4 regions of the Streptomyces canus genome follow, and region 1 is predicted to be linked to each of the others. Evidence: riboswitches for the same ligand, from Rfam matches in the RefSeq annotation. Region 1 holds a riboswitch; each other region holds the start of a gene.
What was found. Region 1 has a riboswitch for cyclic di-AMP ahead of OG841_RS07550 (M23 family metallopeptidase). Riboswitches for the same ligand answer to the same signal wherever they lie in the genome.
Positions count from the first base shown of each region.

Region 1 (5,570 bases):
GTGAGCCGGGAGATCGCCCGCTCGAAGCGCTCGGCGACCTCGTCGGGGTCGGTACCGGGACGGATGATGTCGTTGCCGCCGGCGCAGAACGACACCAGGTCCGGTGCCAGTTCGACGGCCTGCGGAAGCTGATCCTCGACGATCTGGTCGAGCAGCTTCCCGCGTACGGCGAGATTGCTGTACCTGAAGTCGCCCTCGGGCCGCCGGTCCGCGAGAAGTACCGCGAACCGGTCGGCCCAGCCGACGAACGCCCCGTCGGGGCCGGGGTCGCCGACGCCCTCGGTGAAGCTGTCCCCCACCGCCACGTACGACCCGATCACTGAACTGCTGTCATTCTTCGAATCGTCTGCCACAGCCGTTCATGATTCACCTTCGAATGTGACCTACGCGACCGTAGGAAGGGCTTGACGGGCGGTGAGATAAGCCACTCCTAAAGTGTTCGCCAAACGAGGAATAGGTCTCTCATCGGGAATGTTGACGCTGCGACCGCCACACCCTGAAGTCGCTGATCCGGAAGTGGCTCCAGGTGGTGCGGAACGCGAAGTGCCCCTTCGTGTAAGGCTCCCGGTCGCTGTAGTCGAAGACGAGCCGCCCGTTGTCCCACCACTGCACCTTGGAGCCGTCGGAGACGATCCGCACCCGGTTCGGCTCGTTCGCGACGAGCAGCGGCTCGGTGTAGTCGTAGATCAGCGGCCGCACACCGGACTCCCCGACGTATCGGCGCAGCCGTGTCGTGGTGTTGCAGTTGGCGCCGTAGCCCGAGTAGTACGTCTTCAGGTAGTCGTACTCCGCGAGCGCCCCGCCCCGTCGGGTGGCGAAGAGGTCGTCGGGAGACCGGACGTCGACCGCGTTCCAGAAGTTGTTCAGGTCGGACACCCGGTCGTTGGCTCCGCCCTCGGAGACAGGCGTGGCGGTGTACTCCAGGACGTACGGTCCTTCGAGCGGCTGCCTGAACCAGATCGTCGCGCCGGCGGGCACGTCGACCTCCAGCACTCCGCGCTGCGCGGTGACCGTGCCGCCCTGCTCCAGTTCGACGGCCCAGCGGCCGAGGCCGTGGCGGAAGTCGTCGTGGGCGATGAGGCGACGGTGGTGGGGCGACGCGCTCGCACCGGCTGCGGGGGCGAGGGCGGCCAGGGCGGAACCGGCGACGAGGGATCCGAAGGCTCTACGCGTGGTCGTCATGGGAGACGGCTCCTTCCGGGAGCCCGGGCACACGAAGAGTCTGTGCGCCCAGGCGGCAGCTGGTGTACGTGGATTGCGGCGAGCAGCGCACGGTCCGGGCGACTCGGTGATGTGGTCGGCGGGCGCGGAGACGAACCCGCTCAGCGGGGCGGCCCTGGCGTGCATCAGTGCCGGCCTCCGGGAAGGGCCACGATCCGGTCCGCCACCTTGCGGTGCCCTGGGCGCCCGGATGGACGGTGCCGTTGAAGTCTCCTGGCGCCGCGTCGAGCCCGCCCGTTGCCGGCCCGGATCGCCCTCCGCCGCCCGAAGCTCTCAACACAGCGACCTCCGAAAGCCCCAGAAAGCGCTTGCACCACCACGGAGTTCACTCTGTCCCCACCCTCCCCCGCCTGTCGACGCCCTGAGCACGTCTGCCACAAGAACGCAATGAAATGATCATGAAGGCGCAGAGCCGCTCAGCGGGAACACCGAAGGCCGGACCCGGGGATCGGGGTCCGGCCTTCGGTGGCACAGGGGGGCGTTGTCAGCCGACGGCGACGCCCTTCGAGCGGAGGTAGGCGACCGGGTCCACGTCGGAGCCGTAGTCCGGCGTGGTGCGGATCTCGAAGTGCAGGTGCGGGCCGGTGACATTGCCGGTCGCACCGGAGAGGCCGATCTGCTGGCCCTCGGTCACGGTCTGACCGGCCGAGACGGAGAGCTGGGACAGGTGGGCGTACTGCGCGTAGTAGCCGTCGTTGAGCTTGATGACGACCTGGTTGCCGTAGGCGCCGCCCCAGCCCGCGGAGACGACCGTGCCCGCGGCCACGGCCTTCAGCGAGGTGCCGGTCGGGACGACGAAGTCGACGCCGGTGTGGTAGCCGCTGGACCACATGCTGCCCGCCACGCGGTAACCGGTGCCGATGGTGGCACCGGTGACCGGCAGGGTGTAACCGCTGGAGCTGGTGGTGGCGGAGCTCTGGGTGGCGGCCGTCGAATTCGCGGACGACTTCGACTCCGTCTTCTTCGCCTTCGAGGAGGACGAGGAAGCGGAGGACTCGGTCTTCGTCGTGCCCGTCCTGGCCTTCTTGCCGATCGAGAGCTTCAGACCGGGGTGGATCAGTGACGGGTCGTCGCCGATGGCAGAACGGTTGTCGGCGTACAGCTTCTTCCAGCCACCGCTGACGTTCTGCTCATCGGCGATCTTCGAGAGATAGTCGCCGACGCGCACCGAATAGGTGCGCACCGTCGAGGTCTTCGCGGCGTTCTTCTTCGCGGCCGTCTTTTCGGCGGACTTCTGCGTGACAGGAAGCGACTGAACGGCCTTTTCCGACACGGACTGAGAGGTGGCGGCGTGCGCGCCGGTGGCCCCCATGAGCGGGAGGGCGAGAGCGGCGCCTCCGGTTCCGGCGACGGCTATCGAGCGGACGAAGCGCTGGGACTTCGGACGGCGGTGCTTACCCTTCGCGGGCATGGTGAATTCCTCTCCGGCGCCTGCGAGGTGAGCTGTCGGGTGCGGGCTGGAGATGCCCGGCCGCGTCGAGACGCGACTTAACCCCAAGCCGTTCCGGAGACCGGAACAGGCGGAACTACCTGTGGGTCCCCCGCTCCTGCCGTGCACGGGTGAGTGAGTGAGCGGAATCCGTTCGGCGGCAGGATTGGGCGTCCGACCGGATCGGTGGCGAACGTAAGCGAACAAGACGCAAAGGGACAAGTGAGAGGTTCCCTGCGTATGCGTTCCTGTTGATCGCTTAAGAGAATTACCGGTCACCCTGCGTGAATCGGACGCCCGTTACCCGGCCCGAATCCCTTGGAAAAACCTGCGAATTACGTGAACATGACGGGCGACACACCGTCACGGATATGACGCTCCTCACGTCACGAATTCACAGGAACCCTGACTCCGGAAGGAATTGGAAGGAAGCTATTAATTCGGACAGAAGCCCTAGATGCGTCGCAGTCGGATAACCGTCGCATCGAGGTCACCGCGCAAACCGGTACGAAGTCCGTGATGCAGCAGTACGGCCCCTCGGTGCACTTCGCCCGTTTCGGGGCATTCATACGACGCTGTCGGGTCGAGTCCGCGCAGCCGCAGCGCCGGGACGGGCTCGCCGTACTGCTGCGCCTGGAGCCAGGCGAGGACGACGGTCTCGTCTCCGAGGGCGTACTGCACCGCGCTCAGCCCGCCCCGCGGAGGCCGCAGCCGGTAGAGGTCGCCGCGCTGCACCAAGGGCCGGATCTCCTTGTAGAGAGCCACCCACCGTCCGGCCTCGGCGAGCTCCTCCTCGGTCCACTCCGCGAGGTCCCCGCCGACCCCGAGCACCCCGGCCATCGCACTCACGAACCGGAACCGCAGCGAGCTCACCCGGTCGTTGAGCTGGGTGTTGGGGCTGTCGGTGACCCAGGCGGCCATCACGCGCGCGGGGTGGATCTGGCTGAAGCCGTACTGAATGGCCAGGCGGTCGAGCGGGTCGGTGTTGTCCGAGGTCCACACCTGGTCGGTGCGGCTGAGCACCCCGAGGTCGATCCGGCCGCCGCCACCCGAGCAGGACTCGAAGGCGACGCCCGGGTGAGCTTCCCGCAAGCGGTCCAAAAGGGCATAGAAGCCGTGTACATGGTCGACCCACAGACGCTGCGGATAGGGGTCACCGGGCCAGCCCGCGTCCGTGAAGCAGCGGTTGAAGTCCCACTTCACATAGTCGATCGGGGCCGAGGAGAGCAGGGTGTCGAGCTGCCCCCACAGGTACTCCTGGACGTCCTCGCGCGCGAGGTTCAGCACGAGCTGATTGCGGAACTCCGTCCGCTTTCGTCCCGCTTGGTACTGCACCCAGTCCGGGTGGGCACGGTAGAGCTCGCTGTCCGGGTTGATCATCTCCGGCTCGACCCAGATGCCGAACTGCATGCCGAGCCCGTGCACGTGCTCAGCGAGCGGCTTGAGTCCGTTCGGGAAGCGGTCGGGGTTGGGCGCCCAGTCGCCGAGCCCGGACCGGTCGCTGGTGCGGGCACCGAACCAGCCGTCGTCGACCACGAACAGCTCGACGCCCATCTCCGCGGCCCGCCGGGCGAGGGTGCCCTGCTGCTCCTCGGAGATGTCGAAGTTCGTGGCCTCCCAGGAGTTGAACAGCACGGGACGGTCCTCGTCCGCGCCCGGGATGACGTACGCCCGCTGGTAGGCGTGCCAGGCACGGCTCGCCCCGCCGAACCCGCTGTCGCTCCAGAGACCGGCGAAGACAGGGGTCGTGAACGACTCCCCGGCCGCCAGCCGGAGCAGACCCGAGTCGTCGTATCCGGCGCCCCCGGTGATCTGAACGCGCGCGTCGGGCAGTTGCGCGACGGCGATCCGCCAGGACCCCGACCAGCCGAGGGCGACACCGTAGACCTCGCCGCGCTCCTCGGTGGCGTCGGTGTCGAGGGCGACCCAGGGCAGGTGCTGGTGCCCGGTGTGGCCGCGGCGGCTGCCGATGACCTTCTCGCCGTAGGTGAGGGGGGTCTGCGTGAGCAGGGACTCGGCGGCCCAGCGGCCGTGCAGCTGGGAGAGCCGCCAGCCGTCCTCGCGGTCGGGCAGGGTCCAGGTGGCGGAGTCGGCGCGCAGCAGCTCGACGGGTGCCGGGTCCTGGTTGTCCAGGGTCACCCAGCGCTCCAGGACGTCGTGGCGCATCCGGTAGTGCAGCGTGACGGTCAGCCCGCCGTCGCGGAACCGCAGCCGCAGTTCGTCGCCCTCGGTGTCGTACGCCTCGAAGCTCCACTCGGTGCCGCGCCGCTCGTCGGTGCGCACGGACAGGGCCGGGCGTGTGAAGCGGGGGCCGCCCTCGACGGGGTACTCCTCGCGTCCGTCGAGCGGGGCCTCGAAGGGCCGGTAATCGGGCAGCGGGCTCACCGCGAGGGCCTCGGCGTCGGCGAGGGCGATCCGCGGGCCCCAGTGCAGGTGCAGCAGCTCGTCCTCGGCGGTGAGGTGCAGGGCGTAACTGCTGGTCGGCCCGGACAGAATCCATGTACGGCCGTTCTCGGCGATCTCCAGCATCGTGCTTCCCTCACAGATTCGAACAGGTGCCAACAGGTGCACTCAGGCACCAACATCATCAATGGCCACCCGCCCCGGCTGCAACGGCTGTGGACAAGTCATTGCCGGCCCTGTGGACAACTCATTGCCCCAGGAACCCATGTCGTATGGTCGAGAGCGTGCCCGTCGACGAGCAGCGCCGACGGTGCCCGGCTGGGAGGAGCCCCCGTGACGCAGCAGATCCCGTCGACCGAACCGGAGCTGGCAGGTGTCCGCAACTTCCGTGACGTGGGCGGACTGCGGACGGCGGACGGACGGCGGGTGCGGTACGGCGTGCTGTTCCGCAGCGGTCACCTGGCGCACGCGACGGAGGACGACGCGGCCTTCCTGGCCTCCCTGGGTCTGCACACGA
Region 1 covers NZ_CP107989.1:1,613,951-1,619,520, forward strand. Annotated here, with positions in the region: gene OG841_RS07540 (SGNH/GDSL hydrolase family protein) at 1-320, opposite strand, end outside; gene OG841_RS07545 (DUF6250 domain-containing protein) at 463-1,182, opposite strand; gene OG841_RS07550 (M23 family metallopeptidase) at 1,706-2,632, opposite strand; cyclic di-AMP (ydaO/yuaA leader) riboswitch at 2,635-2,806, opposite strand; gene OG841_RS07555 (alpha-galactosidase) at 3,104-5,179, opposite strand; gene OG841_RS07560 (tyrosine-protein phosphatase) at 5,387-5,570, shown strand, end outside.

Region 2 (5,570 bases), 2.7 Mb from region 1:
AGAGACCCCCTCTCACCAGGTGATTAACCTGGTGAGAGGGGGTCTCTCTCAGCGTGGCGGCGCCAGGATTCGAACCTGGGAAGGCTAAGCCGGCAGATTTACAGTCTGCTCAAGATCACTCGCTCGCCCCCCTTCCGACCAGCAGGGATGTGCGTCCAGCATTCAAAACGCTGACTTCTCGTCCACGTCTCGTCCAGAGCCGGCGACCGCCCTAGCTCTGCCTGCGGTCCGAGGAGGAGCATGGAAGGCATGCGACCAAAGAGGCCTGCCATGAAAACCGGCTCCTCGGACTCGGATTACGAACCGTGGCTGTACTCTCACACGCCCTCCCAGGCTGAGGGCGAGCGGGACGATCCTGCCGAACGGGCGGCCATGCATCCAGGACAAGGGCGGACGTGCCCGGAGTCCGCCCTGATTGAGACCAAGCGCTGTCGACCGCGTCCGCGGCGCCCTGTTGTCTGACTGCCGCTCAGTCCTGGTCACGAACCGAATCCAGTCCTGAAGAACGCCTGCCACCAGGAGCAGTCAGGAGTTACACTGCCGCCCTGAAAATCGGGGGGCACAGTGCCAGAAAATGAACCACGAGAGAGCGTCACTGATCAGATTCGGCGCAAACGCGATCGGGATCAGGATCGCGCAATCGAAGAGGTGCTCGCATCCGAACGTGCACGCCTTAGGCGGCGGGAATCGGAACAGCGCTCCAAGGAGCCATCGGCATCCAGGTTTCCGGGGCTCCTGATCGCAGCCGTGGTAACCGGCCTGTTGGCGGGAGTGGCGCCCTTGTTCGGCGGCGACCAAAAGGCGCCCTCGCTCTCGTCGGGCACGATCCACACTTTCGAAATTATCGGGCTCATCATCCTGTTGCTCATTGTGGCAGCTGCGATCCCCTGGTTCATCACCCGCCGCACATACATGCAGAATCGGAACGTCACTTTTGCGCAGCGCCTTGCGGAAGAGCGGGAACTCCACGCGCAGGCAATGGAGAAGCTGAAACAGGCCAGCGAGCTCGCTACGCTCATGCAGCTGAACCAAGACCAGATCGACACCTACCACCGCATCGTCACCGACCAGGCCGACAAATCTTTCAAGTCGTCCCGCATCGCGATGGGCGTCGGCATGATCCTCTTGGTCGGTGCTGCCGTCGCAGGCGCATGGGTGCCGTTCGAGCAGGTTCGCTGGTTCATCGGTGCGATCGCGACGCTCAGCACCCTTCTGTCGGGCTACCTCAACCGGACCTACTTGACCCTGTACAAGGAATCGATCGGCCAGTTGAACCGGTATTTCGACCAACCAGTATTGAACGGCTACCACCTTGCCGCTGAACGCATCGCCGGAAAGCTCGGGGAACAGCACCAGGACGAGGTGCGGAAGCAGATCATCAGCGAAATCCTCGCCAGCGGTCCCCATCGCGTGGGCGCCGTGGAAGCACCGAAGGAAACCAAGCCAAAGAAGCGGACGCCGAAGAAACAGACCAGCTCCCTGAACGGCACCCCGCAGACGTAGTTGGTCACCATTTCATCGAAGGAGGTGGCTCCGACGTTCGGGGAGCCGGCCCCGGGGGTGCCGCCGTCGGCCCTCCGTCGCCGGGTGCCGTACGGTCTCCTCTTCACCGCCTGCTCCCGCTGGCGCCGCGACAGACTCACGACCACTCGCGCCGCGTACTCAGTGACAGAGGCCTGTAAGCCCTTGGCCGTGCCGCCCCCTTCCCTCGCAGGGGTCGAGTTCGCGACGGTGGCGGCGCGATCCTCATCCGTGGAAGTGTGACGCGATGACGACGAGCGACTACGACCGCATCCGACTCGGCATCGAGGCGATGACCGCCTATGTGTCCGGCAATGACCTGATGATCAAGTACATGGCGGACCGCCGCACCACAGACGGGAATCTGGACCAGGTTGCCGACGGTTCGACGGCTCTGTGCGCGCTGCTGCTTAAACAGTTGGCCCACATGACTGGTAAGTCCGAGCCGCAGATCCTCCAGGAGCTCGCCCGCGGCCTCAACCGCACGGAGCAGCGCGGCCAGTGACTGTACTTTTTGTACGTTTTTTACAACCTGTTGCCCGCATGTCGAATGGAAATTTGCATCAAGGTGCACCACCTCCATGCCCGTCTCGCCAGGCCGGTTAGACCACCTTGACCTCGATGCGCCCGCGGAACGCGCCTCTTTCACGCCTCCACGCCTGACGGAACGTCAACCCCCGTTTGACCAGGGAGGATTGATCATTTTCCACAATCGAACGGGTTAGTGGTGACCATCCCCACAAACGTCCGGTTCCGTTGGGACTTTTGGGGTGGCGTGCGTCACGATCTCTTCCACGACAAGCCCCCGTCACCGGCGGCGGGGCCATCTGAGCGGACGCCGAGTCCTGCCGCTGCCCGGATGCTCTGTCGACAGGAGTGGATCGGCAGGAGTGGAGGACCCAGGCACGACGGGTCGCCGGGACGGTCACGCCATGACCGGGCCGAGCAGCCCTTGGGGTGAAGCCGCGTCAGCGGCCGGGCAACTTTGTCAGCCCGAATCCGACAGGTCATCCTTCACAGGCGGCTGACGAAGGCAGAGCGAGCCATGACGGCAACGCAGAACAACCCGCAACTCTCGGGGTCCGGGGACGAGCCCCCGAGGAACAGGAAGACTGAAGCCGTGATCACGATACTGGTCGCGATCATCGGCGGATGCTTCGCGGGCATCCTCCGTCGAACGATGGAGGGGGTCTCGTACTACGAGGCCATCAGCACAGGGGCTCTAGCTGCACTCGGGCTGGGCAGCTTCATCTTCGTGGCCTTGACCTACGTCAACAGGTCTTGACCGAGAGTACGTCGGCGGTCGGCTAACCTCCACCACCCACCGGAGGCGCCAACGGGAAGGTCTGAGCTTCACGGTGATCCCGTAGGAGACGCGGACAAGGCGGGAGGCGTCCTGGCATCCAGACCAGGACCCCTCTCTTTGTGATCCAAGACCGGTGCGCTCCATGCACTGCCCGCCCGGACCGTAGGCCGGCTACTCGCGCACGCTCTTGTGGTGGCCGATATCGGGGCGTACCTTCACAGAGCCGCCTTATCGGGGCGGTGGCGCCATCCGTCGGGGATTGCGCCTGCTACGTCCGATCGGCGGACACCATGCCTCTCAGTAAGCTTGCGCGCGATTTCGCCCGCGAGATCAACAATCACGACTGGTCCGACGCGCCCTACCGGCGCGACCGCGCGGGCCACAGCCGCACCGGCGACACCAATCGGGGGGACCGCGTCCTCACCGAGAAGGAAACGAACGCCGTCCGCACCAACGCGATGTGGGTGGCCGCGCAGGTCCTCGGCTACTACGACCCCAACTTCAGCGTCTACGAGTTCGCCGAGGCGTGCGGCGTCGACACCCTTACGCGCAGGGGCGACAGGGACGGCACCATCCTGGCCGGCGTACGACACGACGGGTACGGCCGCTACATGCGCCCCGGCACGTGGGAAGTCGACCCCGAGTTCATTACCACGGATGCGAGCGACTTCTACCACGCCAACACCGACTGCGACTGGTTCCAGCGCGGTTACCGCGGCGGGAAGTTGCTGACTTTCCCGGTTGACGGCGGGGTGCCCGCGAGGTGGCAGCCGTGCGCCCACTGCATCGCAGAGGACCCAGCCTGACGTCAGTAGGCCCCTCCGCGCCTGCTGATCACGGGGCCGCCCCGCCCCCCTTCCCGAGGGCAGGGCGGCTTCGGACTTCCTGGCGTGCAGTTGCCAGGTCGAGACCACGTTAGGCAACTACGGCTGAGCGAAATGGCCAACTGCGGTCATGCGCGGCTAATGGGGCGATGAGGGGGTAGCGCGCACAACTGCGTCGACCCCACGGAAACTTTACTCAGTCGCACGTCACCCTCACCGACGAGACCGACGGCACCCTGTTGACGAGCTGGCCGGAAGGGCCGCAGCCGCCTCCCATGCTGACCGCATGAGCAACGAGCACAGCGACATCGACGCGACCGCCAAGCCGGGCGAGAGCGAGACCGACGAGCAGGCCGTCGGCAACGAGCCCATCGCGCCGATCACCTCCGACTGGGCTCCCGAGGTCGGCGAGTACCGGATGGCCACCGCCTGACGTCCGCTAGTCGGCGGCCGCTGACTCGGCGTGCCATGCGGCCCGCGGGGCCGGAAGCGGGGGACCACCATGCGCGGCTGCGGGGCCCGTGTGCTTACTCAGGGCGTCATTACAGCAACAGGGGGCGGAGGGCTGCCCGCGTCGTGAGGGGCCAGTGGTTGAGCCACCCTTAGGGCGGTCTCGGCGCTTCAGACACCGTGACATAGCCCAATTGGACTACCCAAGCAGGCGACTACCTTCGCAAGGGAACACCATGAGGCATGACGACTGCTGAGGAAAAGTCCAGAGCAGAGAAAGAATCAGGAATTGCCCTAATGGCATACGAGGCGGCTCTGCGCGGATTGCAAATCCAGGACGCCACTGTCACAAATCAGCGACTTCGGGCAAGCAATTTGCTCTCAGTCTCTGCGCTCGGGACGTCTTTTGCGGCTGCCGCGAGCAGATTTCAGGTTGCAAACTTGGCTACTCCTGGCAAGGTGCTTGCAGGGTTGGCTATCGCGGTCATGGTTATAATCGGCATCTTGTGTTTGTCAATCCTCAAACCTTCTGACTGGGATGTCGGCCCATCGATCAGGGCCATTCTTGATCCCCCGCCAGGGAGTCTCAACCACGTGAGGGCCGACATGGCCAGGAAACTAGATGCTGCTTACCAAGGAAATAAGGTGAAGATTGAGAAATTCGCCTTTCTTTACGAAGTGAGCGTCATGTTGCTTGTTATCCAGATTGGACTTCTGGTGGCGCTCGCGATTTTTCGATGAGGAGGCGGTATGCCGAAATTCTGGTTTTGGCGTAGGAAGCGTCCAAAGAAAGCTGGAGTTGAGACAGTAAGGCACCGCTACGAGCCGTCCGAGGGCGGGTACGCGTTCGCCATCGCCTGCATGTTGGTAGCGGGCAGTGTCCTGTCCAGTCGTCGAGTCAGAGAGGAACTTAAAAGGTCTGGCCAGGAATTCGTGAAGGCAGGATTTGCAGTAGCTCTTAGGCTTCGGAGGGGTGTCCAGTCTGCTCGAATTTCGGAAGGGCGGCACGAAGCTCGGAGCCGGGAATCAGCCTGAAGGACGCCCTGAGGCTGCGCCGGTTCAAGCGATGTGCCAACTGAGCGGGGTCAGCAACAATCATTCGCCGATCTCATCCTGCATTCCGGGAAGCTGATCGTTCTCGACCAGGGCGAGTTCCTCTTGGTCAACTCTAAAGGCGTCTGCCAGTCTGGGCAGCTCGGCGGAACTAATTGGCCACAACAATGGGAGTGCGGCGAGCAGCCAGTCCTCAAGGCTGATACGGGCACTTGTGACCGCCCGTGCATCTCGCTCTATGAAGTCGCAATGGATCTCTTGGCCACTCAGAGTGTTGGAGGTTGCTTTAGTTACGCGAGATGGGACGAGCACGCTGTCCGGAAGGGATGAGAACGTTTTAGTCTCGAGAACACTCTGCCGGCCCTGCGCTTCTACGGTCAGACTCTCCGAGCCACCCCTAAGCGTAAGCTCGCTTA
Region 2 covers NZ_CP107989.1:4,304,223-4,309,792, forward strand. Annotated here, with positions in the region: tRNA gene OG841_RS19305 (tRNA-Tyr) at 55-131, opposite strand; gene OG841_RS19310 (TRADD-N-associated membrane domain-containing protein) at 565-1,503, shown strand; gene OG841_RS19315 (hypothetical protein) at 1,769-2,026, shown strand; cyclic di-AMP (ydaO/yuaA leader) riboswitch at 2,372-2,559, shown strand; gene OG841_RS19320 (hypothetical protein) at 2,567-2,806, shown strand; gene OG841_RS19325 (hypothetical protein) at 3,118-3,633, shown strand; gene OG841_RS19330 (hypothetical protein) at 3,938-4,084, shown strand; gene OG841_RS19335 (hypothetical protein) at 4,345-4,842, shown strand; gene OG841_RS19340 (hypothetical protein) at 5,197-5,570, opposite strand, start outside.
Region 2: it holds a riboswitch for cyclic di-AMP, as region 1 does, so the genes downstream of both, OG841_RS19320 (hypothetical protein) here and OG841_RS07550 (M23 family metallopeptidase) in region 1, are expected to answer to the same signal.

Region 3 (5,570 bases), 1.3 Mb from region 1:
AGGGCCTTCACGCCCGCCCCGCTTCCATCTTCGTCCGGGCCGCCACGGCCGCAGGTATCCCGGTGACGATCGCCAAGGCCGACGGCAACCCCGTCAACGCGGCCTCCATGCTGGCCGTTCTCGGCCTGGGTGCGCAGGGCGGCGAGGAGATCGTCCTCGCCTCCGACGCCGAGGGCGCGGACGCGGCCCTCGACCGCCTCGCGAAGCTGGTCGCCGAGGGGCTCGAGGAGCTTCCCGAGACCGTCTGAGGGAAGGTGCCTTAAAAAGCATCGAGGGGCTCGTCCGAATTACCGGGCGGGCCCTTCGCATTTCCCTTTTACGGGCAGCAGAAATACTCCCCCTCGAATTACCCTCTCTTTGTATACGGCGCCCGTGTTAATGCCGCAGGCCTGTCACGTTTACAGGATGTTGCGAGGTCCTCACACGGTCCGCGCGATCCTGCCCGGAGACGAACCGAAGCCGGTGCACCGCGCCCGAGCGCTCGGTGTGCAGCGCCGTGATCGCCCGCGCGCGCTCCCCGTCCCCGCGGGCCACCGCGTCCACGATCGCGCCGTGCTCGGCCCAGGACTCCGCGGGGTTGGCCGGCGCGTCCACGACGTACATCCAGGCGATCTTGTGCCGCAGCTGGGTCAGCATCGAGGTCAGCGCGGGACTTCCGGAGGCCTGGGCGAGCGTCTCGTGGAACCAGCCCCCCAGGGAGCGCAGATCCTCGCTGTTGCCCCGCCTGGCCCGCTCCTGGCCCAGCCTGACCAGGCCGCGCAGCACCTTCAGATGGGCCTCGGTGCGGCGCTGGGCGGCCCGGGAGGCGCCGAGCGGCTCGAGGAGCATCCGCATCTCCAGGAGGTCGGAACCCTCCTGCTCGGTCGGTTCGGCCACGCACGCGCCCGCGTGCCGCCGCGTCACCACGAAGCCCTCGGCCTCCAGCGTGCGCAGGGCTTCCCGGACCGGGACACGGGAGACGCCGTAGCGGCGGGCGAGCAGTTCCTCGGTGAGCCGGCTGCCGCGCTCGTAGACACCGGCGACGATGTCGTCCCGGATCGCCGTGCATACCGAGTGCGCCGGAATACGCATGTCCGACCTCCGTCTTAATCCCCGTGAAACGTCGCCGATTGACGTGTGTTCAGTGACTCTATTGCAATGAACGGGAATTTCCGACGGCGGACCGGAATCCGGGGATATTTTTTGGACAACGGGGCCGCGGAAACGACGAAACCCCGGCTCGGGGGAGCCGGGGCCTCGCGGAGATCGCGCGGTGGGTCGTCAGACGTTCACACCGTGCGAGCGCAGGTAGGCGACGGGGTCGATGTCCGAGCCGTACTCGGCGGTCGTGCGCGCCTCGAAGTGCAGGTGCGGGCCGGTGACGTTGCCGGTCGCGCCGGACACTCCGATCTGCTGGCCCGGGGTGACCGACTGGCCGACCGAGACGCCGATGGACGACAGGTGGCCGTACTGGGTGTACGTGCCGTCGGCCATCCTGATCACGATCTCGTTGCCGTACGACCCGCCCCAGCCGGCCTCAACGACCGTGCCGCGGCCGACCGCGTGGACGGAGGTGCCGCTCGCGGCGTGGAAGTCGACACCGGTGTGGCTGCCGGACGACCACAGGGAGCCGCCGGTCTTGTAGCCGGTCGAGATGTAGGAGCCGGAGATCGGGACGACGAAGCTGTTGAGGCGCTTGCGCTCGGCCGCACGGGCGGCTCGCTCCTTGGCCTCGCGCTCCTCCTTGGCCCGGGCCTCGGCCTTCCTCTTGGCCTCCGCCGCCGCCTTCTTCTGCGCGGCGGCCTGCGCCTGGGCGGCGGCCTGGGCGTCGAGCTGGTCGGCGAGGGAGTCGCCGACGCTGACGACGGGCATGAGGCCGGTCTGCTCGACAGAGTTGTCGGCGGCGAGTGCGGGGGCGGCGATGGTGCCGATGACGCCGGTGGTGGCGAGGGCCGCGACGCCCGCCGCGCGGGCGGTGGTGCGCTTCATGCGGCTGGGACGACGGTGCTTCCCGGTGGCGCAGGTGAACGCCATGTGGTGGCTGGTCCTTTCCTTCCTTCTCGCCTACCGGGTTAGCTGACGGGTTCGGAGCAGGAAGGTCTCCTACGGACTCCCTCGCGGCTCGCGCGGGCGTCCGATTCACCCCAGGGACACGTGATGTGGGTCCCCGGCTCCCCTGGCTCGCGCCATGCGGGGACTCGGCGATGACTGTCCGGTGCCGCGGGCGCGGCGCAGTGCCTGACGGACAGCCCAGAGGACGCTAAGCGGGGCCACATTCAATCCCCAAACGGATCACGGCGTTTGTAGCGCATCCCACAGGGCAGACAGGCAACCTCCTGCCCAATTCGGACATCTGAGGGCCCTGGTGACGCATGCGTCACCAGGGCCCCCGAGGTCGGATTCCTCTACTCGGCCGTGACGACCTTGACTTCGCCGATACCGAGGGCCTCGACGGGCTCCTTGATGGCGGCCGCGTCGCCGACCAGGACCGTCACCAGCCGGTCCACCGGGAAGGCGTTCACGACGGCCGCGGTGGCCTCGACGGTGCCGGTCGCGGCGAGCTGCTGGTACAGAGTCGCCTGGTAGTCGTCCGGCAGGTGCTGCTCGACCTGGTCGGCCAGCGTGCTCGCCACGGCCGCCGCGGTCTCGTACTTGAGCGGCGCCACACCGACGAGGTTCTGTACGGCGACATCGCGCTCGGCGTCGGTGAGACCGCCTTCGGCGAGCGTGCGCAGCACCTTCCACAGGTCGTCCAGGGCGGGAAGGGTGTTCGGGGTGTCGACGGAGCCGCTGATGGCGAGCATCGCGGCGCCCGAACCGTCCGGGGCGGACCTGAGGACCTGACCGAACGAGCGCACACCGTAGGTGTAGCCCTTCTCCTCGCGCAGGACGCGGTCCAGGCGGGAGGTGAGGGTGCCGCCGAGGCAGTACGTGCCGAGCACCTGCGCGGGCCACACGCGTGCGTGGCGATCGGCGCCGATGCGGCCGATCAGCAGCTGCGTCTGGACGGCGCCGGGGCGGTCCACGATGACGACCCGGCCGGTGTCGTCGGCGGTCACCGGCGGCACCGGCCGCGGCCGGCCCGTGGAGCCGGTCCAGGAACCGAGGGTGTCGCCGAGCAGGGCGTCAAGGTCGATGCCGGTGAGGTCGCCGACCACCACGGCGGTCGCGGTGGCGGGGCGCACGTGCTTCTCGTAGAAGCCGCGCACGGCCGCGGAGTCGATGTTCTCGACCGTCTCCTCGGTGCCCTGGCGCGGGCGCGACATGCGCGAGTCGGCCGGGAACAGCTCCCTGGAGAGCTCCTTGGCGGCGCGGCGGGACGGGTTGGCCAGCTCGTGCGGGATCTCGTCCAGGCGGTTGCGGACGAGCCGCTCGACCTCGCTGTCCGCGAACGCGGGCGCCCTGAGGGCGTCGGCCAGCAGACCGAGCGCCTTGGCGAGGCGGGAGGCCGGCACTTCGAGGCTGAGGCGGACGCCCGGGTGGTCGGCGTGCGCGTCGAGGGTGGCGCCGCAGCGCTCCAGCTCGGCGGCGAACTCCTCGGCGGAGTGCTTGTCGGTGCCTTCGGAGAAGGCGCGCGCCATGATCGTGGCGACGCCGTCCAGGCCGGTCGGCTCGGCGTCCAGGGGTGCGTCCAGGAGCACCTCGACGGCGACGACCTGCTGGCCGGGGCGGTGGCAGCGCAGGAGGGTGAGGCCGTTGTCGAGCGTCCCGCGCTCGGGGGCGGGGAAGGCCCAGACCTTGGGCTCGCCCGCCTGCGGCTGCGGGTGGAATTCCATCGCGGCGAGCTCGGTCACTTGGCCGCCTCCTCGTTCTCGTCGGTGGCTTCCACGGCGGCCGCGGACTCCGGGTCTTCGGCGCCCTCGGCGTCCTCGGCGCTCTGGGCGATCTCGGCCGGGGCGGTGGGCTCGTAGACGAGCACCGCGCGGTTGTCGGGGCGCAGCTTGGCCTTGGCGACCGCCTGGACCTCCTCGGCGCTCACCTCGAGGACGCGCTGTACCGCGGTCAGGGCGAGCTGCGGGTCGCCGAACAGGACGGCGAAGCGGCACAGTTCGTCGGCGCGGCCCGCGACGGTGCCGAGCCGGTCCAGCCACTCGCGCTCCAACTGGGCCTGGGCGCGCTCCATTTCCTCGGCTGTCGGGCCCTCCTCGGCGAACCGGGCGAGCTCCTCGTCGATGGCCGCCTCGATGACCGGAACCTCGACGTCACCGGAGGTCTTCACGTCGAGCCAGCCCAGGGAGGGCGCACCGGCCAGGCGCAGCAGGCCGAAGCCGGCCGCGACGGCCGTACGGTCGCGCCGTACGAGCCGGTTGTAGAGGCGGGAGGACTCGCCGCCGCCCAGAACGGTGAGGGCGAGGTCGGCCGCGTCGCACGCGCGGGTGCCGTCGTGCGGAAGCCGGTAGGCCGCCATCAGGGCGCGTGCCGGGACCTCTTCCTCGACGACCTCGCGCAGCTGCTCGCCGATCGTCTCGGGCAGGGAACCGTCGCGGGGCGCGGGCTTGCCGTCGTGCGAGGCGATGGAGCCGAAGTACTTCTCGATCCAGGCGAGCGTCTGCTCCGGGTCGATGTCGCCGACGACCGACAGAACCGCGTTGCCCGGCGCGTAGTACGTGCGGAAGAACGCCCTCGCGTCCTCCAGCGTGGCCGCGTCCAGGTCGGCCATCGAGCCGATCGGGGTGTGGTGGTAGGGGTGGCCCTCCGGGTAGGCGAGGGCGGTGAGCTTCTCGAAGGCCGTGCCGTACGGCACGTTGTCGTAGCGCTGTCGTCGCTCGTTCTTGACGACGTCCCGCTGGTTCTCCATGGACTCGTCGTCGAGGGCGGCGAGCAGGGAGCCCATGCGGTCGGCCTCCAGCCAGAGGGCGAGCTCCAGCTGGTGGGTGGGCATGGTCTCGAAGTAGTTGGTCCGCTCGAAGCTGGTGGTGCCGTTGAGCGAGCCGCCGGCGCCCTGGACGAGTTCGAAGTGTCCGTTGCCCTGTACCTGCTTCGAGCCCTGGAACATCAAGTGCTCGAAAAGGTGAGCCAGGCCGGTACGTCCCTTGACCTCGTGGCGTGAGCCGACGTCGTACCAGAGGCACACCGCCGCGACCGGGGTCAGGTGGTCCTCGGAGAGCACCACGCGCAGGCCATTGGCCAGGCGGTGCTCGGTCGCTGTCAGGCCCCCGGTGCCTGCCTGGTCTGTGGCCGTGTGACCCATGGGCATGTACGTCCCTTCGATCGCGGTCGCGGTCGTGGAAACCGCGGTTGTCCTGCCGGTCCTGCCACTGTATGCAAGCGTGCGGACCCTCGGCGAAGTTCCCGGAGCGCGTACGCCCACAGCGGATCGCGTAGCCTGCGGGCAATCGTGAGGGAGGCGCTGTGCCGGCGCCGGGCCGGGCGCCTCAGTCGGGTCCTGGCCCGGACTGTCAGTGCCGCGGTCCACAATGGTCCGCGTCAGATCCCGTTCACGCTTCAGCAAGAGTGAGCCAAAGGGCCGTGAGCGACCCGTAGGCGAGCGACCAGAAAAGAGGAGCCGGCAGCGATGGCCCGCCGCAGCACGAAGACCCCGCCGCCCGACGACTCGTACGAGGAGCGGATCCTCGACATCGACGTCGTGG
Region 3 covers NZ_CP107989.1:2,931,674-2,937,243, forward strand. Annotated here, with positions in the region: gene OG841_RS13020 (HPr family phosphocarrier protein) at 1-248, shown strand, start outside; gene OG841_RS13025 (GntR family transcriptional regulator) at 376-1,071, opposite strand; gene OG841_RS13030 (M23 family metallopeptidase) at 1,261-2,013, opposite strand; cyclic di-AMP (ydaO/yuaA leader) riboswitch at 2,027-2,193, opposite strand; gene OG841_RS13035 (M16 family metallopeptidase) at 2,385-3,773, opposite strand; gene OG841_RS13040 (M16 family metallopeptidase) at 3,770-5,170, opposite strand; gene OG841_RS13045 (DNA gyrase/topoisomerase IV subunit A) at 5,495-5,570, shown strand, end outside.
Region 3: it holds a riboswitch for cyclic di-AMP, as region 1 does, so the genes downstream of both, OG841_RS13030 (M23 family metallopeptidase) here and OG841_RS07550 (M23 family metallopeptidase) in region 1, are expected to answer to the same signal.

Region 4 (5,570 bases), 2.8 Mb from region 1:
TGCTCCTCGCCCAGATCGCCGGCGAGGACACGGCCGGGGTGATCCTCCCGACGGAACTGGTGCTCCGGGACTCGGCGTAGCGCTCCGCCGAGGCGCGGTGCGATGACGGGCCCGCACGACGCAGGCGGGCGCACGGCAACGCATGGTGACGCGGCGCACGGAGGCCTGGCCGTTCCGCACCGCCCCCCGGCCGGCCGCCGCGTCAACAGGGCGGAGCCGCACGGGACATGCCCCGACCGGCCGTGCCCGGTCTCCTGGCGCATGCCGGTGGGGCCGTCCCGTGCCGCCGTACCGCCGGAACCGGAACTGCGGTCAACGGATGTGAAAGCAGCAGCCGTCCGGTTCGCGTCGAGTCGCAGGGGCCAACCATCCGTATTCTCTGATCATGGCCGCCTCCCCCGCATATGCACTGATCGCCACCGACCTGGACGGCACGCTGCTCCGCGCCGACGACACCCTCTCCGACCGGTCGTTGGCCGCCCTCGCGCGGGTGGCCGCGGGTGGGGCCCGGCATCTCGTCGTGACGGGACGGCCGGCGCCCAGAGTGCGGCCGCTCCTCGACGTCCTGGGCAGCACGGGGCTCGCGGTGTGCGGGCAGGGCGCGCAGGTGTATGACGCCGGCGCGGACCGTCTGCTGTGGTCGGTGACCCTGGACCGGGAACTGGCCGAGACCGCGCTGGAGAAGATCGAGGCCGAGGTCGGCCAGGTGTACGCGGCCGTCGACCAGGACGGTGTCGACGGGCTCACCCTCATCGAGCCGGGCTATCTGATGCCCCATCCGACCCTGCCGGCCGTGCGGGTCGGCCGGCGCGACGACCTGTGGTGCGAGCCGATCAGCAAGGTGCTGCTGCGCCATCCCTACCTGTCCGACGACGAGTTGGCGGTCACGGCACGTTCGGTGGTGGGCTCACTGGCCACGGTCACCATGTCGGGGCCCGGGACCGTCGAACTCCAGCCATGCGGCATCACCAAGGCGACGGGCCTCGCGCTGGCCGCCGAACACCTGGGCCTGGGGCCCGGGATGACGATCGCCTTCGGGGACATGCCCAACGACATTCCCATGTTCGACTGGGCGGCCCACGGCGTCGCGATGGCCAACGCCCACCCCGAACTCAGGGCCGTGGCCGACGAGGTGACCCTGTCGAACGAGGACGACGGCATCGCCGTCGTCCTCGAAAGACTGTTTCCCGAGGCCTAGTAGGCGCCCCAGACATTGTCGATGGACCCGTACCGCTGGGCCGCGTAGTTGCAGGCCGCGGTGATGTTCGCGACCGGGTCGTACGGGTCCCACGACGTGTTGGCCACGTGGTAGGCGTTGAAGGTCGGGTCGATCACCTGGAGCAGGCCCTTGGAGGGGGTACCGGCGGCCGCGTTGGAGTCCCAGTTGTTGATGGCCCAGGGGTTGCCGGAGGACTCACGGATGACGTTGCGGTAGATGCCGTCGTAGGAGCCGGGAATCCCGTGCTCCGCCATGACGGCGAGGGAGGCGCGGATCCAGCCGTCCAGGGTGTCGGGGTAGCCGAGCGTGGCCGCGGTCTGCACGGTCGGGGTGGCCGCGGACGCGCTGGTCGCGCCGATGAGGGGGAGCGCGAGTACGGCGGCTCCGGTGCCGACGACGGCGAGCTTGCGGACGAGACGGCTGGTACGGGTGCGTCGGTGCTGAGCGGCAGCAGACATGGCGAAGTTCCTCTCCGGCGCCTGCGAGGTGAGCTGTCGGGTTCGGGCTGGAGTTGCCCGGCCACGCCTACGAAAGGCATGACTTCACCCCGAGCCGTACCGGTATGTCCGAAGACGCCCGGTCCGGCGGCTTACCTGGGTCCCCCGCTCCTGCCCTGGTTTCTCGGTGGGTGTACGGGCGGTGGCAGGATTCGGCGTCCGCCCGACAGGCCGGGAACGTATGCGAGAGCACATGTCCGGAACAAGTGGCGAATTCACATGCGATGCCTATTGACCTTGGTAGGAGGCATTTGGGGCACTTGATCCTTTGCGGTCGCCAAGCCTCAACTGGGGTGTCGGCAAAGGCGGATCGGCAGATTCCGGATCGGCGCCCGTTCCCCTGTCCGCGTGGGCCAAGTCACAGCGGAGCGCAAGAGGGGTAAAACGGTCAAGAGTGCTCAACTCGTGGTCAACCGGCCGTCCGTGGGATCCGCTTCTCCCACGTCCGGTGGAAGACCACCTCACCGCCGTCGGTGCAGACGACCTCGTTCGAGGCGTGGAAGTCCGTCCCGTCGCAGGTGATCTCCGAGCGGGTCCGGACGGTCGCCTCCCAGGCGAGCTCCGGGCGGTGCAGCCGGATCGACCAGTCCGAGCGGGTGCGGGCGGACAGCGGGTCGTTCTCGTCGATCGTGTACGTCTCCAGCGCGTCCTCGGTGAACTCCAGGCCGTCGGGGTACACGCGCGTGCCGCCGTACCGCGGGTCGACCTCAAGACGCCACTCACCCTTGGCCACGTCACGGACGACCAGGCGCTCGGGGCGCGGCTCGTCGAAGGTCGCGGGGTGGCTCACGCCGAGCGGCTCGGACTGCTCCGGCTCCTCGAACGCGATGTCCGAGGAGGCTTCACGCGCGCGTACCGGCAGCTCGAGGAAGCTCCCCGCCGGCTCCAGCGTGAATCCCGCCTGCGACCCGGGCTGCGGCCAGATCCACGGCCAGTACGCCGAGGAAACGGCGAGCCTGATGCGGTGGCCGGGCGGGAAGGCGTGCCCGATGCCGTTCAGTTCGAAGCTCACCTCCTGCGTCGCGCCCGGCTCCCAGGGCACCGCCCGGTCCCGCCCATGGCGTGCCGAGAGGTTCAGCACGCCCCGCGTGACCAGGGTCGACGACCCGTCCGCGGCGACGTCGCACAGTCGCGCGACGACCTGTCCGCGCGACACCTCCGAGGTCACCCTGAGCCGCACCCGCGGCCGCCCGAGCACCCACGTCTCCTCACCCACCGCGAACTCGAAGCAGGCCGAACGCGCGTCCTCCTCCCGCTGGTCCGGCGGCAGATCGGCGTCGTTCCCGAACGGGAAGAAACGGCCGGCGTCCACACCCGTGTGCTGCGGGGAGCGGACCAGGACGGCAGGGCCCTGGAGGCCGTACGACACCGTCGTCACGTTCGGGGAAGGCCACGTCGGCTCGCCGACCCAGCGCCCGGGCAGGGTGTCGTAGACCGTGGCCGGGGGGTGGGAGTCGCTCACGTAGGCCCTCAGGAGCGGTTCCCGCATGATGCCGGTGTCGACGCCCTTCAGGTGCTGGTCCCACCAGCGCAGGGTCTCCTGGAGGAAGCCGATCGCCGGGCCGGGCGGCAGGCCGCGGTCCGGGTACTGGTGGGACCACGGACCGATGAGCCCCCGCACGCGCTCGGCGGGCAGGTGCTCGACGAGTCTGAGGACCGTGTCGCGGTACGGGTCGTGCCAGCCGCCCACCGCGAGGACGGCCGCGTCGATCGCGCCGTAGTCCTCGCAGACGCTGCCGTGGCGCCAGTAGGCGTCGCGCGTCTGGTGGTCGAGCCAGGTGTGGAGGAACGGGTCGACCTGTTCGAGCCGCCCCAGCCACATGTCCCGCCATCCGTCGCCGACATGGAGCGGATCCGGCGGCCGGGAGACGAAGGCGAGCATCGTCGCCGCCCAGGCGTGCATGTCCACCGCGAGGACGGAACCACCCATGTAGTGCACGTCGTTGTCATAGCGGTCGTCGGTGGAGCAGACCGTGACGACCGCCTTGAGCGGCTCGGGTGCGAGGGCCGCGATCTGGAGGGAGTTGAAGCCGCCCCAGGAGATGCCGAACATGCCGACCCTGCCGTCGCACCAGGGCTGCGCGGCCAGCCAGTTGACGACCTCGACGCCGTCGGCGAGCTCGGTCGCGGAGTACTCGTCACCCGGCACGCCCTCGCTGTTGCCGTGCCCGCGCACGTCGACGCGCACGGAGGCGTAGCCGTGGCCCGCGTACCAGGGGTGGCGCTGCCAGTCGCGGGGAGCGGTCCAGTCGGTGAGGCGATAGGGCAGGTATTCGAGGATCGCGGGTACCGGTTCGGGGGTGAGGGGTCGCCACACGCGTGCGTACAGGAGCGTCCCGTCCGGCAGCGGGATACGGACGTCGTCGTGGGTCGTCTCGTAGGGGAAGGACGTACGGATGTGCATCGGTGGGGTCCCGTCGGTTTCAGTGCACCGGGTGCATGGTGCGGCGCAGCCAGGGTGCGGCGGCCATCACCGCGAGGCCCGCGGCCACCGCGATCGCGCCGTTGACGCCGAAGTAGGCCGGGTGCGAGACGTCGTCGTAGAGCTTCACCGTCTGGGCCTGGATGCCGTTCGCCAGGGCGAGCGACAGGAACCACAGGGACATGGTCTGGCCGGCGAAGGCCACCGGGGCGAGCTTGGTGGTGGCCGACATCCCGGAGGTCTCCAGGAGGATGTCGCCGAGGCCCAGCAGGAAGTAGGACCCGACGATCCACCAGGCGGACATCAGGTAGTCGTCGCTGCCGTTTCCGCTGGTCGGCACCACCATCAGCAGGAACGACAGGCCGCCGAGGACCACTCCGGCGGCGATCTTGTGGGACGCGTGCGGCTGGCGGTGGCCCATGCGCACCCACAGGGCGGCGACCACGGGCGCGAGCCCCACCTCGAAGGCGCCCAGCGCGGAGGCGTACCAGCTCGCCGGGAAGTCGAAGCCGAGGATCGTCGTCCCGGCGTTCGTGGAGGCGAGGAGCATCATCGTCGAATACGCCTGGAACAGGATGAAGTTGAAGACCGTCGAGGCGAGGAAGAGCACGATGTACGGCCGCAGACGGCCGCGTTCCTCCGGCGTGACCCGCGGGCTGCCGAACATCACCGCGAAGTAGACGACCGGGGCGACCACCGAGACGAGGGTGAGCAGGTCGACGAAGCGGTCCATGGTGAGCAGGCCGGCGAGCGCCAGACCGGTGGCGATCACCGCCGCGGCGACGATCCCCGCGACGATCAGCCGCAACGCCCGCCTCATCGCCCCGGGCGCGAGCGCGAACTCGGCGGCGGCCCTGCGGCCGGCCAGGTGGCGGCGGCCCAGGACGTACTGGATCAGGCCGAAGGTCATGCCGATCGCAGCCGCCGAGAAGCCCCAGTGCCAGCCCTTGTGCTCGCCGAGCCAGCCGGTGATGAGCGGGCCCGCGAAGGCGCCGATGTTGATCGCCATGTAGTACAGCGCGAAACCCGCGTCCCGGCGGTCGTCGTCCGTGGCGTAGAGCTTGCCGACCATGGTGGCCGCGTTGGGCTTCAGGAGCCCGGTGCCGGCGCTGATGAGGCCGAGGCCCACCCAGGTCATGGTGCCGGTCGGGACGGCCATGGCGTAGTGGCCGCAGGCGATCAGGACGCCGCCCCACAGCACGGCGCGGTACGAGCCGAGGATGCGGTCGGCGAGCCAGCCGCCCGCGACGGAGACCAGGTAGACGAGAGTGCCGTAGGCCGCGGAGACGGACGCGGCGGTTCCGGCCGACATGCCCAGACCGCCGTGTGCGAGCGTGTCGGCGAAGTACAGGACGAGGATGGCCTGCATGCCGAGGAACGAGAAGCGCTCCCAGACCTCCAGACCGGAGAGGGTCAGCAGGCCTTTGGGCTG
Region 4 covers NZ_CP107989.1:4,366,389-4,371,958, reverse strand. Annotated here, with positions in the region: gene OG841_RS19675 (LacI family DNA-binding transcriptional regulator) at 1-80, shown strand, start outside; gene OG841_RS19670 (HAD family hydrolase) at 386-1,198, shown strand; gene OG841_RS19665 (transglycosylase SLT domain-containing protein) at 1,195-1,677, opposite strand; cyclic di-AMP (ydaO/yuaA leader) riboswitch at 1,681-1,856, opposite strand; gene OG841_RS19660 (CocE/NonD family hydrolase) at 2,126-4,120, opposite strand; gene OG841_RS19655 (peptide MFS transporter) at 4,140-5,570, opposite strand, start outside.
Region 4: it holds a riboswitch for cyclic di-AMP, as region 1 does, so the genes downstream of both, OG841_RS19665 (transglycosylase SLT domain-containing protein) here and OG841_RS07550 (M23 family metallopeptidase) in region 1, are expected to answer to the same signal.